2 regions of the Agarivorans sp. 2_MG-2023 genome follow, and region 1 is predicted to be linked to the other one. Evidence: predicted binding sites of a transcription regulator. Region 1 holds the regulator's gene; the other holds the start of a gene.

Evidence for each region. Region 1 encodes sigma-54, which starts transcription at its own class of promoters, with help from an activator protein. Its sites were predicted from a motif close to GTTGGCACGNNNNTNGNNT; they were not measured.
Region 2: the regulator sigma-54 is predicted to act here: its motif matches at 2,088-2,106, upstream of Q4549_RS08455 (PAS domain-containing sensor histidine kinase).

What each region holds. Positions count from the first base shown of each region.
Region 1 is NZ_JAUORQ010000011.1:45,257-52,702, forward strand. It holds gene rapZ (RNase adapter RapZ) at 1-196, opposite strand, end outside; gene ptsN (PTS IIA-like nitrogen regulatory protein PtsN) at 223-666, opposite strand; gene hpf (ribosome hibernation promoting factor) at 675-962, opposite strand; gene Q4549_RS16260 (RNA polymerase factor sigma-54) at 986-2,488, opposite strand; gene lptB (LPS export ABC transporter ATP-binding protein) at 2,539-3,264, opposite strand; gene lptA (lipopolysaccharide transport periplasmic protein LptA) at 3,267-3,806, opposite strand; gene lptC (LPS export ABC transporter periplasmic protein LptC) at 3,769-4,326, opposite strand; gene kdsC (3-deoxy-manno-octulosonate-8-phosphatase KdsC) at 4,323-4,874, opposite strand; gene Q4549_RS16285 (KpsF/GutQ family sugar-phosphate isomerase) at 4,874-5,839, opposite strand; gene Q4549_RS16290 (calcium/sodium antiporter) at 5,880-6,848, opposite strand; gene Q4549_RS16295 (ATP-binding cassette domain-containing protein) at 7,008-7,446, shown strand, end outside.
Region 2 is NZ_JAUORQ010000004.1:311,484-318,929, forward strand. It holds gene Q4549_RS08450 (sigma-54 dependent transcriptional regulator) at 1-1,000, opposite strand, end outside; gene Q4549_RS08455 (PAS domain-containing sensor histidine kinase) at 1,002-2,045, opposite strand; gene Q4549_RS08460 (sigma-54 dependent transcriptional regulator) at 2,160-3,638, opposite strand; gene Q4549_RS08465 (class I SAM-dependent methyltransferase) at 4,077-4,910, shown strand; gene Q4549_RS08470 (phytanoyl-CoA dioxygenase family protein) at 4,919-5,674, shown strand; gene Q4549_RS08475 (acetyltransferase) at 5,688-6,344, shown strand; gene Q4549_RS08480 (WbqC family protein) at 6,341-7,027, shown strand; gene rffA (dTDP-4-amino-4,6-dideoxygalactose transaminase) at 7,044-7,446, opposite strand, start outside.

The sequences.
Region 1 (7,446 bases):
GTGAAGGTTCGTCTGGGAGGTTTCGAATATCGATACTTATTGCTACTTTAGAGTAAGTATTTTTTAAGTTATCGATAAGAGATTGCCATAACACAACCGGGAGGTTGTCTACGCAATAGTAGCCCAGATCTTCTAGTACTCTTAAGGCGACGGTTTTTCCTGAACCTGAACGCCCACTCACGATAATGAGTTCCATGACTATCCCTAACGGTGATTAGAGTATTAGGCTACCATGATGTCGTATAATTCGTCATCACTTTGTGCACAACGAAGTTGTTTACATACTTGCTTATCGTTAAGTTTTTCAGCTACTTGAGATAAGGTGTTGAGGTGTTGTTTACACTGATCTTCTGGTACCAGTAAGGCAAAAACCAAATCAACAGGTTTATTGTCAATGGCGTCAAAAGCAATTGGGGGATCACAACGTAAAAAAACAGCGGTTGTTTGATGCTGTTTATCAATGCGGCCATGAGGTATTGCCACGCCTTGCCCGATACCGGTGCTGCCCATTTTTTCTCTATTCAACAAACTCTCAAATATACATTGAGCTGTCGTATCTAGTTGGCCAGCGGCTAGTTCACTAATAATTTCTAAGGCGCGTTTTTTTGAAGAGCATTGGACTGCACTTTGAGTGCAATCCAAGCTTAGTACTTTATCTATTTGCATGGAGGTGACTAATGTTTGTTAAGTTTTTCTTTATGTTTGATAACTTGGCGGTCAAGTTTGTCGATGAGACCATCAATGGCGGCGTACATATCTGAATGTTCAGCGGTAGCGAATAATTCACCGCCATTTAAATGTAAGGTGGCTTCTGCGATTTGATTGAGCTTCTCGACGTTGAGGATGACATGAACATTGTTTATCTGGTCAAATCGTCGAGTGAGCTTGGCAAACTTGTTATGGACATATTCTTTTAAAGACTCAGTAATATCAACGTGGTGTCCGGTAAGATTAATTTGCATAAATATAGTCCCCTTGATTGGCCTTAAAGTAGGCTCTTACGTTGGTTAGAAGGTGGTATCGCTAAAGACTCACGATATTTTGCAATCGTACGTCTTGCCACCTTGATCCCCTGATCTGCCAAAATATCAGCAATCTTACTATCGCTGAGAGGTTTACTGGTATTTTCGGCAGCAACCAGTTTCTTAATTAATGCACGAATAGCGGTAGATGAACATTCACCGCCGCCATCGGTAGCCACATGGCTAGAGAAGAAATATTTAAGTTCGAAAATGCCGCGAGGTGTATGCATGAATTTTTGAGTTGTTACTCGAGAAATCGTTGATTCGTGCATTTCTACTGCTTCGGCCACATCGTTCAGCACCATTGGCTTCATTGCTTCTTCACCGTATTCGAAGAAGGCTTGTTGGTGGTGAACGATACAGTTAGAGACTTTGAGTAAGGTTTCGTTGCGGCTTTCAATGCTCTTAATAAACCACTTGGCTTCTTGTAAGTGGCTACGGATAAACTGAGTATCGGTAGCATTAGACGTTTTACTTAAGGATGCATAGTGAGAGTTTACTCTTAGCTTCGGCATCGCATCGGGGTTTAGCTCTACCACCCAGCGACCTTGGCGCTTCACTACGGAAACATCGGGGATAACGTATTGGGCTTGGTTTGGCTCAACAGCGTTACCCGGGCGTGGTTCTAAGGTGTGAATTAAACGCATCACTTCGCGTAGCTGGTCTTCTTTTAACTTGGTCTTTCGAGCCAATAAGCGAAAATCTCGATTGGCTAATACATCGATATGGTTAGACACCACATCTTTGGCTTCATTTAGCCATGGTGTTTCTGGGGAAAAACGACTTAATTGAATTAACAAGCATTCTTGTAGCGAGCGCGCGGCAATGCCTACGGGGTCGAAATGCTGAATCCGTTTTAGTACTGCTTCAATTTCGTCAAGCTCTACATCTAAGTCGTTATTGTCACTAGAATTGAGGCCATCTAATAATTGTTCACAATCCTGTGTGAGGTAACCTGATTCATCTACTGCATCAATAATGGCTAAAGCAATGGCTTGGTCTACTTCGCTGAAAGGAGTAAGGCGCATTTGCCACAGCATGTGATCTTGTAAGGAATCAACGGTTTCACCTTGGAATAACATATCGTTGTCGTCACCACCGCCACTGCCGCTCGATGAGCTAGCTGGCGCGGAACTGGCGCTATAAATATCGTCCCAAGTGGAGTCTACGGGTAGGTCATCAGAAACAGTTTCTTGGTTAATGGCATCGCCAGCTTCCATTTGGCTGCTGTCTACGTCGGCGCTAGATTCGGCTTCTGTAGATTTTTCATTGGCTGACTTAGCGTCTGTTGCGTCACTATCATTCGAATGTGACTCATCCGCCTCAAGCAGAGGGTTACTTTCCAGAGCCTCTTGAATTTCTTGCTGTAAATCCAGGGTTGAAAGCTGGAGTAAGCGTATGGCCTGTTGTAACTGGGGGGTCATGGTTAACTGCTGACCAAGACGCAACTGCAAAGATGCTTTCATTAACTACCGCTATCCCTTCTTTTTATATTATTTTCTAAGCTGCACTTTAACTATAGCTTGAATTGTTCACCGAGATAAACTCGTTTCACGTGCTCGTTTTCAAGTATTTCTTGTGGCTTACCTGAGGCTATCAATTCACCCTGACTAACGATATAGGCATGCTCACAAACATCGAGAGTTTCCCTTACATTGTGGTCGGTAATTAATACACCTAGACCGCGATCACGCAGGTGTTCAATGATTTTTTTAATATCAATAACGGAAATAGGATCTACCCCAGCGAAGGGTTCGTCAAGCAAAATAAACTTAGGGGCTGCGGCTAAGGCGCGGGCAATTTCTACCCGGCGACGCTCTCCGCCTGATAGGCTCATACCGAGATTTTTGCGAATATGGCCAATATGAAACTCTTCTAGCAAATCGTCCAGTGCGCCAATTTGCTGCTCTTTGTCCAAATCCTTACGGGTTTCTAATACTGCTAGAATATTTTTTTCTACCGATAAACGGCGAAAGATAGAGGCTTCTTGGGGAAGATAACCAATGCCTTTTCGTGCTCGAGTATGCATAGCGGTGCTAGACAGATCATCGTCATCGATAAGTATTCGGCCTTGGTCTCGTGGCACTAGACCAACCACCATGTAGAAGGTAGTGGTTTTACCGGCGCCGTTTGGCCCTAGTAAACCAACAATTTTCCCGGTTTCTACATTTAAACTGACGTTCTTTACTACCTTGCGACCTTTGTAGCTTTTGGCAAGGTTCTCAGCGATTAAGGTACTCATGATTACTCATTGTCCTCGGGGGAGAGTTCTTCTAATTGCTGAGGCAGGAAAATAGTGGTCACACGATTATTTTCATCGCCTTGAGCAACCATCTCTTGTTTATTAATGCTGTATTTAATCATTTGGCCTTTTACTAAGCTCTCTTCTTGCTTGAGCTGAGCATTGTTAGTTAAGGTGAGGGTCTGCGTTTTTAAATCGTAACGCACCTCGTTGGCCTCTGCTTCAATTGGCTTGCCGCTGTCTAGTAGTTGGTAAAAAGTTGCCGGTTCGCCTTTGGCGATCATCACCTCGCTGCCTTTTTCTTCACTACCTATTACGCTGAGTTCTTCGGCGTGCATTTTTATTGAACCTTGAGTCACCACTACATTATTGTAGAAAGTGACGCGGTTTTCTTTGATGTTGACCTGCTGGCGGTCGGCATCAACAATAATTTGTTTGTTGAAGTCGTCTTCAAGTGCTTGAGAACCCCAAGAAAGCATAAACAAGCTAGCCGCTAGCGCTAACTTACTCTTGTGGGTTGTGGTAAACCGCTTCGATATCATCTAATAAAGTCACTATTTCGTTAGCTAGATCACCGTCCATGCCAACACCATACAGTTCGTACGATGGGCCATACACGGTAACAGGTTGATCGCTGCTCATGGTTTCGCTTTGCAGATCGATTTCCAAACTTTCGGTAATTATGTCGCGAACATACTCGCCACGACTTAAGTTTTTAATCACTACATTGTCATTTAAGGTGACAGTTTGTTGCTGCTGTACTGTAGCGTGATCAGCCACAATTTGCCATACAGGTTGACGAGGATCTGGGTAAACCAAAATCTTTGGTTGAGTAAATTCTGTGTGCTTAAGTTGTTCAAAAAACTCCATTTGTTCGGCGTAGATACGGTAACGTGGGCTGCCGTTTTCGCCAAAGCTGACGCTATAGAGTTTCTCTGCAACAAAGTTGGGCTTGCTGGCTTCGCGTTGAGCGCTTTGTTGTTTAGGATCTGAGGGGCTTAATTGCCACAACACCAAGGCGAGAACGAACAGGCTAGCAAAAAACAGCGTAACGCGATTCATACACTCATACCTTGAGCATGTTCTAGCTGATCTTTGGCTTGCAGTATCAGATCACAAAGCTCGCGTACCGCGCCAAAACCACCTGGGGTAATGGTAACTAAGTTAGCATCTTGTTTACACAGCGGGTGGGCGTCATGTACGGCAACACCTAAGCCACACGCGCGCATTACCGGCGTATCAACCACATCATCGCCAATGTATGCCACTTCGTCAGCTGCCAGGTTGAGTTGTTCGAGCATTTGTTGGTAGGCCACCATCTTGTTTTGTTGGCCTTGGTAAATGCGGTTTACACCTAAAGCCTGCATGCGTTTTTCTACAATAGTAGATTGGCGGCCGGTAATAATGGCCACTTCTACACCAATGTTTAACAAGGCTTTAATGCCAAAGCCATCGTGAGTATGAAAGGCTTTTAGCTCTTCACCATCATTGCCAAGGTAAATTCGGCCATCGGAAAACACTCCATCAACATCGCAAATAAGCAATTTGATGTTTTTAGCACGGGTAAAGTTTTGCGAGCTTACCGAGCCATAAGGTGTGTCAATAGTCATTAATATACTCCAGCCTGCAGCAGGGTATGCATGTTAAAGGCACCCACTACGGTCTGTTGGTTCAATACAAACAAGCCGTTAATTGATTTTGCTTTCATCAGCTTTAAGGCGTCAAAGGCTAACCAAGAGTCTTCAATGACTTTTGGGTTTTGAGTCATTACTTGGCCAATTGGTGTGTCATGTATATCGATGCGTTGATCAAGTATTCGACGTAAGTCGCCGTCAGTAAAAATACCGACCAATTGCTGTTTAGCATCAACAATTCCCACCATACCTAAACCTTTGGCAGTAATTTCGAACAATGCTTCACGAATAGTTTGTTCGACTGTTACTAGAGGGATTTGTTCCCCGCTTAGCATTAAGTCACTCACACTTAACAATAATTTTTTACCTAAAGTGCCGCCAGGATGAGAGAGAGCAAAATCATCGGCAGTAAACCCACGGGCTTCTAATAGTGCTACTGCCAACGCGTCGCCCATTACTAAGGTTGCTGTAGAGCTGGCGGTAGGCGCTAACCCTAATGGGCAGGCTTCACGAGGCACTGAGATACATAAATGGTAGTTGGCAAGCTTGGCCATAGACGAGTTAGGGTTGCTGGTCATCGCAATAGAACGAACACCAATTCGGTTAAATACAGGGTAGAGCGAGAGTATCTCTTCAGATTCACCAGAATTAGACAAGGCTAATACAATGTCTTCGGCGGCAATCATGCCTAAATCACCATGGCAGGCTTCGCCAGGATGAACAAAAAATGCAGGGGTGCCGGTAGAGGCTAAAGTAGCGGCAATTTTATTGGCAATGTGGCCTGATTTACCCATACCCGTAAGAATCACCTTACCTTTACAGGCTAATAGCATTTCGCAGGCGGCGGCAAATTCTTGATCAATATATTGATGGAGATTTTCAATAGCTAAGCTTTCAATCTCAAGGACTTGCTTGGCTGAAGCAATGTAATCAAACGACACTCATTTCCCCTTAGTTTCTTAAATCAGTAATAACAGCTGCTTAGGCTAGAAATAATAGCAGTTGATAGCCTATGAAGCCGCTTAACAATAAGCCGCCTTCCCAACGAGTGATTTTGCGGCTTTTACCAAAGCCCATCGCCATGATGAACAACAGTACAGTAACACCCATCATCACATAAAAATCGCGACCAGCGGCGTTGGCGTCAATTGCCCCTGGCGCTATGAACGCCGGGACAGCCAGTACTGCTAGAATGTTAAACAGATTAGAGCCGATAATATTGCCCAGAACTAGGTCATCCTCTTTCTTGATGACACCGGCTACACAGGCTGCTAGCTCTGGCAAGCTGGTGCCAATGGCAATAATGGTGAGGCCAATCACCAAGTCGCTCATACCAAAGTAACGAGCAATCTCCGAGGCAGAACCCACTAATAAATCAGCACTAAGTGGAAGTACAACCATACCCACCGCTAGCCAAAGCAATGCTTTGCCAGTTGGTACATCGTTAGGTACTTCTGATTCTGCTTCTTCGATCATTGGGTCAACGTTGGCGCCTTTGCGCTGGCGCAATGAGTTGATAATTAAGTAGGCCATTAACGCTACAAACAGAGTGAGTAATACAAACCCTTCTTGGTAACCTAGGTGTTTATCATGAAGCACCCAGCCGGCAACTGCGGTGGCCACTAATACCATAGGTAGCTCTCTAAACAGGGTAGAGGAGGATACTATCAGCGGTTTAAGTAAGGCGGTGATGCCTAGTACCAGAGTAATGTTGGTGATATTAGAGCCAATTACGTTGCCCACGGCGGTATTCATTTTGTCTTCTAGGGCGGCAGTGGCTGACACCATAACCTCTGGTGCAGAAGAACCTAAAGCCACAATAGTTAAGCCGATGATCATTGGTGGTAAACCAAAATTATTAGCAATGGCGGCTGCACCATAAACAAAGCGGTCGGCACTCCACACCAACAGTGCGAGGCCCAATACCAATAATAAACATTCAACTAACATGTGAATCCTTCAGTTATAAAACATCAACGATGCAAAAAAATCGGAGCATTGTCGGCATTTTCCCTGCAAAAGGGAAGAGTTTAGCCTTGAGTGTCATCAATTATCTCAATAATATGTCTGCCTTGGCCAATCAAGATTGCTCACGGAGTGGCGGATAGTTTGATTGAAGTAAAAAAACTGGCATTTCAGCGCGCTAATAAAGTCATTTTTGATGGCTTAGATTTGCGTATCCAACGCGGTAAAATCACAGCCATTATGGGCCCCAGCGGAATTGGCAAAACTACCTTGCTCAAGCTTATTGGTGGGCAGTTACAACCCACCGCGGGTGAGGTATTGATTGATGGACAGAATGTGCATCAGCTCAAACGGAATGAATTATTTAAACTGCGTAAACGCATTGGTATGTTGTTTCAAAGTGGCGCTTTGTTTAGTGATTTAAATGTGTTTGAGAACGTTGCATTCCCGCTGCGTGAGCATACTCAGTTGCCGGAAGCAGTATTACGCAACCTGGTATTAATGAAGCTGCAAACCGTGGGCTTGCGCGGTACAGCTAAGTTGATGCCGAGCGATCTATCCGGCGGAATGGCTCGTCGAGTGG
Region 2 (7,446 bases), on a different contig from region 1:
TCAACTTATGCTGTGCACTTAAACTAAGTTCGTGAGATTTGGTGCTGTGGCGGTTAAGTAAGTGATTAGCTAATGGAAGGATATCGCCCTTACGTTGATTGAGCGGTTGCCACGCTAAAGGAAAAACGTTTAAGCGATAATACAGATCTTCTCTAAATAAGCCTTGGCGAACAATTTCACGCATGTCTCGGTTACTAGTAGCAATAACTCGAACATCCAATTGAATCATTTTCCGACTACCTAAGCGCTCTACTTCTTTCTCTTGTAGCACTCGCAAAAGTTTAGCCTGTAAACCTAAATCCATTTCGCTAATTTCATCAAGTAATATGGTACCGCTCTGCGCTTGTTCAAACTTACCCGGACACGCCTTAATAGCGCCGGTAAAGGCGCCCTTTTCATAACCAAATAACGTAGCCTCAAGCATATTCTCGGGTATTGCCGCACAGTTAATCGCAATGAATGCTTGCTCGCTTCGCGGGGAGCAATCATGGATATAGCGAGATAATACTTCTTTGCCGGCACCACTAGGCCCACTTATTAGAACGGAAGCTTCTGAAGCTGCAACTTTTTGGCTTAGTTTTAGCAGCGCCTCCGTAGAAGGGTCTCCATATATGGGCTCACGCTTTTCTACTTTGATCGAAGGTGCATAGCGCCCTACTTGATTGAGCAGAACTTCAGGAGAAAATGGTTTAGACAGATAATCAATTGCACCATCTCGCATCGCAGACACTGCATCGTCTATTTTTGCGTAGGCTGTCATTAACAATACGGGGGTTTGGGGCCATTTTTGCTTAATATTTTTAAGCAAACTTAAGCCATCCATTCCGCTCATTTGCACATCGCTAACCACCAAATCTACTTGCAGATCATTAAGGCTTAATAACGCTGCTTCAGCACTATCAGCTTGTTCGCATAAGTAACCAGCTAAAGACAAGGTGTCGACTAATGCCTCTCTTAATCCGGCATCGTCTTCTACAATTAAAATCGTTGATTGGCTCATCTTAATGCCCTCCTACAGCAAGGTCTTGGTGCTGCACTTCCGGCAACGGTAATGTCACAACAAAGCGGCTACCAAGTTCAGTGCCAGTGAGTTCGATGGAACCTTGGTGAGCACTCACCACTGATTTGACCACCGCTAGCCCTAAACCTGTTCCATTCTGTTTAGTGGTATAAAAAGGTTCGAATACTTTATGTTGTTGCGCTTTGTCTATTCCGCCTGCTTGATCTTCAACCTCAATCACAACTTCGCTCTCAGAGCTAGTGACTGAAACGGATATAAGTTGATCACTACCACTTAGTTGAGCAGCATTTTCAACTAAGTTCGACAGCGCTGATACTAAAGCGTTAGCATTTACCAACAGCTCGGTATTTGGATTTACAACCGACAAACGCAGCTCTACATTGTGTTGACGAACACAAGCATCTGTTGCGGCTTTAAGTTGCTCAATCAATTGACCAACCGGCACATAGTTAACCACCATTTGTTCGCCACTTTTGGCGAACAACAACATATCGTTTACTTGAGTTTCTAAATCTTCAAGCCTTGCCATCATCTTGGTTTGAAAGCTGTCTCGCGCATTCTCTGACAAAGTTTTATTCGACAGGTTAGAGCCGTACAACATCGCAGCAGACAAAGGGGTTCTAATTTGATGCGCCAACGACGCCACCATGTTCCCTAGCGCAGACATACGCTGTAGTTTGGCAACATTTGCTTGAAGTTGACGAGTATGCGTCATATCGGTAAGAACGATTAGCTGGCCTTGGGTATCTTGTAAAGGCGATAAACTCAGTTTTACTCGCCTACCATCAACTAACGAAAGCTCATGGCCGTCATCAGCTTTAGGAGAGAATAAACGAGGCACCGCGTCTAACCAACGTTGCTGCTCAATGTCCTTACCCAGTAAATTTTTAGCAATAGGGTTGGCGCGCGCGACATAACCTTTATTATCGAGTAGTACTAAACCTGAAGGCATAACATCAAATATCTGAGCAAGGTTATGCTCCGATAAGCTGGTAGGCTGTTGTTGTAAAAGCACTGAAGGCATGAATAAAGCTCCGCGTCATAAAACCGTTAACAGTGCTTACTTAATCAATTTTCATGCCATAAAAAAGGCCATGTATTTCATGGCCTTAAACAAACTAAGTTCGAGACTCTAGATTCAGCTATCTTTGTTCAACCCATACTTGCGCATTTTTTCTACTAACGTCGTTCTGCGCATACCCAGTTGCTCAGCAGCTCTAGCTACAACACCATCTTGTTGTTCGAGTGCTTGACGAATCAAATCAACTTCTAGCTCTGCCAGTAGCTCTTTTAAGTTAACCCCTTCGTCGGGAAGTTGCTGAGCACCACCCCAACCATCATCAAGAGATTCTTCTGGTTCGCCCTCTGGGAACAGGGCTTCTGGGCTTGGATCTGAAAAAACTGACGCATCTTCATCATTAAAAATCGCCAGTAAAGCATCACGTTCCGCTAATTCGGGACTGTAGTTGGGTTCAAATGCTTCTGCATCTATGTGCCTATATTTAGGCGGTAAATCATGTACATCAACAATTTGGTCGGGATGCAAGATAAGTAAACGCTCAACTAGGTTAGATAGTTCGCGAACATTACCTGGCCATTGGTGCTGCATTAGTGATTCAACAGCGCGCTGCGTAAAGCGAACCACAGCCGAATGCTCTTCCTCATGGCGATTAACTAACTCTTGCAGCAATAAAGGAATGTCATCTTGGCGCTCTCGCAACGATGGCATCTCAATAGGGAATACATTTAGTCGATAGTATAAATCTTCACGAAACTTCTCTTGCTCTATCATTCTCTCTAGCTGTCGGTGAGTAGCTGCCACAACTCGCACATTGGCGTTAATTGCTTTGCTCCCCCCTACACGCTCAAATTGGCGCTCTTGCAATACGCGAAGCAACTTAACTTGCATCGGCATTGGCATATCGCCAATTTCATCTAAGAACAACGTGCCGCCTTCAGCTAACTCAAAACGCCCTTTGCGCATAGCAAACGCGCCGGTAAAAGCGCCCTTTTCATGGCCAAACAATTCGCTTTCAAGTAAGTCTGGAGGAATAGCACCACAGTTAATTGGAACAAAAGGCCCGCCGTTTCTTGTGGAATGGTCATGAATTGCTTTTGCAACGACCTCTTTACCTGTGCCTGACTCACCCAAAATCAGTACATTGGCTTCTTTAACAGCTACTTGCTCGATTAAATGACGAACCTCTTGAATAGCAATGCCCTTGCCTATCAAGTTTTGTCTTAAACGTTCACTCTTTGCTGGAGCAATCTTGCCAGGAAGATGAGTAAGGTAAGCATCGCAGTGGTGTAATAACTGAGTTAGCTGCTCATAACTAAACGGTAAATCTAAATGGCCAATAAGATTAGGTAAAGGCTCAACGGTATGCCCCTCTCCTACACTTAAAAAAGGACAAAGTGGATACTTAGCAATCAAACTACCAACATCGGCAATTTGCTTACTAATGAGTACTACGCGGCTAGTGTTTGATACTTCAGTAGCAAAATTTTCGTTATCACAAACGCTAAACTGTTGCCCAATAAACCCCAGTACCGTTTCAAGTTGCTTAGCTCTCTCTGCGTCGTTTTCAAAAACTAAAACACTTTTGGATGCTTGCATCCCTATCCCCTGCAAAAATAAGCTACCTTGCGACATACTTATAGTTAGTTACCCTATAAAATTAATTGTAAACGGGCGTCAAAAAATCGCAAGCAATAAGCGGGAAAACCGACAAAAATATGACGCAACGTAACATTGGATCCTTAACGTATCCTATTTACATGTGACGTAAAGGCCCAAAATTATTCAAACAAGGACTGCACAGCCACCCATTTTACGCTTAGCAAACTAGAACCCAATTAAAGTAAAATTCCAAGTAAGACACTTTCATAAATGGCATAAATCTTGACTAATTTAAACACAACCAAGCAGCCTATCTTGAGTTAGCAGCTCTCGACCGGCTGACAATCTATAAATAAAAATCACGCAATCTACACTTGACCAAGCGGAGTTTGCTAAGCTGAAGCACAACGAAGATATCAAAGGTAAGTCATGCCAATGGAAACTAATAATAAAACCCTCGAATCTAATAGGAAAGTTCACTCACTGCTTTTGAAAAATGGAGATTATCAAAATAGTCCTCATTTCCGACAAGAAAACCAAGATAAAGTAAAAAGAACAATTATATCCCTAATGGAGAAAGCTATTGGAAATAAAAAGCTAATAGATTTTGGATGCGGTACCGGCTTTATCATCAATCTAACGAAAAATTTATTCGATGAAGTTCATGGGGTTGATATAACACAAGAGATGATGGATGAGATCGACACTACAAGCGGTAATATAACATTAACTAATAGTATCGCTGAACACACGCCTTATCCAAATGACGAGTTTCATTTTGCAACAGCCTACTCATTCATGGACCACCTAAGCAGCTATGAAACCTTTCTAAAGGAAGTATTTAGAGTGCTATGTAAAGGAGGTGTGTTTTATTCAGACTTGAATCCGAATAGGAGTTTTATAAACGCGTTAGAACACACTGAATCTAGCACCCAACAAAACAACAAAATTATAACGAGAGAAATCCAAGCAGGGTTACATAATGGAGCATACTATCAAGATAAATATGGTATAGATCCTGAAACCATGGCTGCTGCTGAACCAATAAAATCGTTCCAGAAAGGATTCTCAGAAGAAGAAATACGACAAACCGCTAGGAAAATTGGATTTAGCGAGTGCTATATAGAATATGAATGGTATGTCGACCAAGGCTCTATCATTCATGATCACTCTCCCACACTAGCTGATGAAATCGACCAGTACCTAAAGTCTATTCTCCCATTATCATCTTCACTATATAAATATTTAAAAATTGTACTTATAAAATAGGAAGATAAATGGATATTACGGAAAAATTCAATAATGATGGAATAATCGTTATCCCAGCTGTTTTGTCAAATGAACTCACTGAAAATTTAAAGAGTGAGTTGAGTTCTGCCACAAAGTTTGACTTAGAGAAAAATGGAGATCGTTTTGATAGAGGCATGATTCATAATTGTATGTTACATGGAGAAAGTCTACTAACACTGCTCGATCATCCTTCACTGTATAAATATGTGTCAATTTTATTAGATAAAACTAGTATCGTTTATGCGTATCAGTCTTCAACACTCCCCCCAAAAAGTAAAAACTATGGAAGCAGAGTGCATGTAGATTGTCCAAGATTTATTAAAAACCATATTAGTAACTTAGGTGTTATTTTTCCATTAGATGACTTTACAATAGAAAACGGAGGTACATTCTATCTTCCTGGCTCGCATTTAATTGAATCTCTACCTGATGATGATTATTTCTATAGACATGCCAAACAAGTGACATGCAAGAAAGGCGATATGATAATATTCAACGCACGACTTGCTCATGCGGCGGGAGAAAATAATACTGCCCAAGGCCGCTATGCTTTAACCATCAATTTTTGTCGTTCGTATATGAGACAACGATTTGACTACCCTCGACTCGTTCCAGAAGAATTAATAGGTCAGCTCGGCGATATAGGGAAGCAGTTTTTAGGTATGAATGTACGAGTTCCAACATCTCTAGAGGAATTTTATCTCCCTGAAGAGTTACGACTCTATAAACCTAACCAAGGATAGGGACTAAATCGATATGGATATTGTAATCTATGGAATTGGTGACTTAGCCCTTTTGATAACCAATTACATGAAAACACAAAAAAAGTACAACATTATAGCTTACACTGCGGACTCCAATTACTGCAACCAAGAGGTTATATATAATAAACCCTTAATACCATTTAAAGAATTATCTACCTCATGCCCTTCTTCAAGTACTAAAGTATTACTAGCCATCGGCTATAGAAACATGCGAAACCGAGTAATACTGTTTGAAGAAATAAAGAAGGCTGGCTATTCTATGATAAACTATTTAAGTGCTAAATCGATTATTGATCCGTCATCAAAACTTGGAGAAAATAATATAATTTTCCCAGGAGCAATTATAGAACCATTCTGCGAAATTGGTGATAACAATATATTTTGGTCTGGAACAACTGTATGTCATAACAGCATGATAGGGAATCACAATTTCATAGCCGCTAGATCTGTACTAGGCGGAAAAACACATATGGGGAATAATTGCTTTGTTGGCTTTAACTCGACAATCATTCAAAATATAAACATCGAAAATGAAACATTAATAGGTGCAGGCGCTCTAATAACCAAACCAACGCAGCCATTTACCAAATACATTGGGGTGCCAGGAATAAAAGTTGACACTCACAAATCAACCGGGATATTAATATGAAAAAAATATCTATATTACAATCAAACTATATTCCTTGGCGTGGTTACTTCGAAATAATTTCTCAATCAGATATCTTTGTAGTATACGATACAGTTCAATACACTAAAAACGACTGGAGAAATAGAAATAAAATATTAACAAATAGCGGAGTGCAGTGGTTGACCGTTCCTGTTAAACATAAAAATTTGTCGCAAGAAATAAATTCAATTGAAATAAACAATAAAATATGGAGTAAAAAACACTGGAAAACAATTGAGCAAAATTATAAAAAATCTAATTTCTTCGAAGAATACCATGATAATTTTAAAAACATTTACAACCAAGAATGGAAGTACCTGTCTGACTTGAACATCACGTTAATTAAGGCAGTTAACAAATGCTTAGACATAAAAACAGAGATAGTTAACTCAAGAGACTTAGACATTAAAGTTAGCAATAGTAGAAATCAAAAGCTAATAAATATTTGCAATCATTTTGATGCGAATTTATATATCAGCGGGCCTGCAGCAAAAGATTACCTAGAAGAAAAAGAATTCAAAAGAAACTCGATTGAGATAAAATGGATGGATTATTCAAAATACAAGTCCTATCAACACAAAAGTGAACTTAACTATGAAAACCTTTCAGTATTGGATTTGATATTTAACCTAGGTCCAAATGCAAAGAAACACATAACCTTATAAAAATCTAGAAGTAATATTATCTAATAAAAAACTTTTTAACGGATGATATAACCAACGTAATTTCTGCATCGGTAATATTAAAAAATAAAGGTAGACGAATTAGACGAGAACTCTCAGATGATGTATTTCTATCTTCACCATTAAATCGACCAAACTGAAAACCAGCGTTTGATGAATGTAGAGGAACATAATGGAAAACTGAATTCACATCCATTTCTTTCAAATAGTTCAACATCTCATCTCTAACCTTCTCATTTTTAACTTTTATATAAAAAATATGCCCATTATGTTCACAGCGATCGGGAACAAAAGGTAAATCAATAGAACCATTTTCTTCTAAGCTTTTAAAAGCACTTAAATATGAATCCCAAACATACTTTCTCTTAGCGTTAATGATATCTGCCGACTCTAGCTGAGCG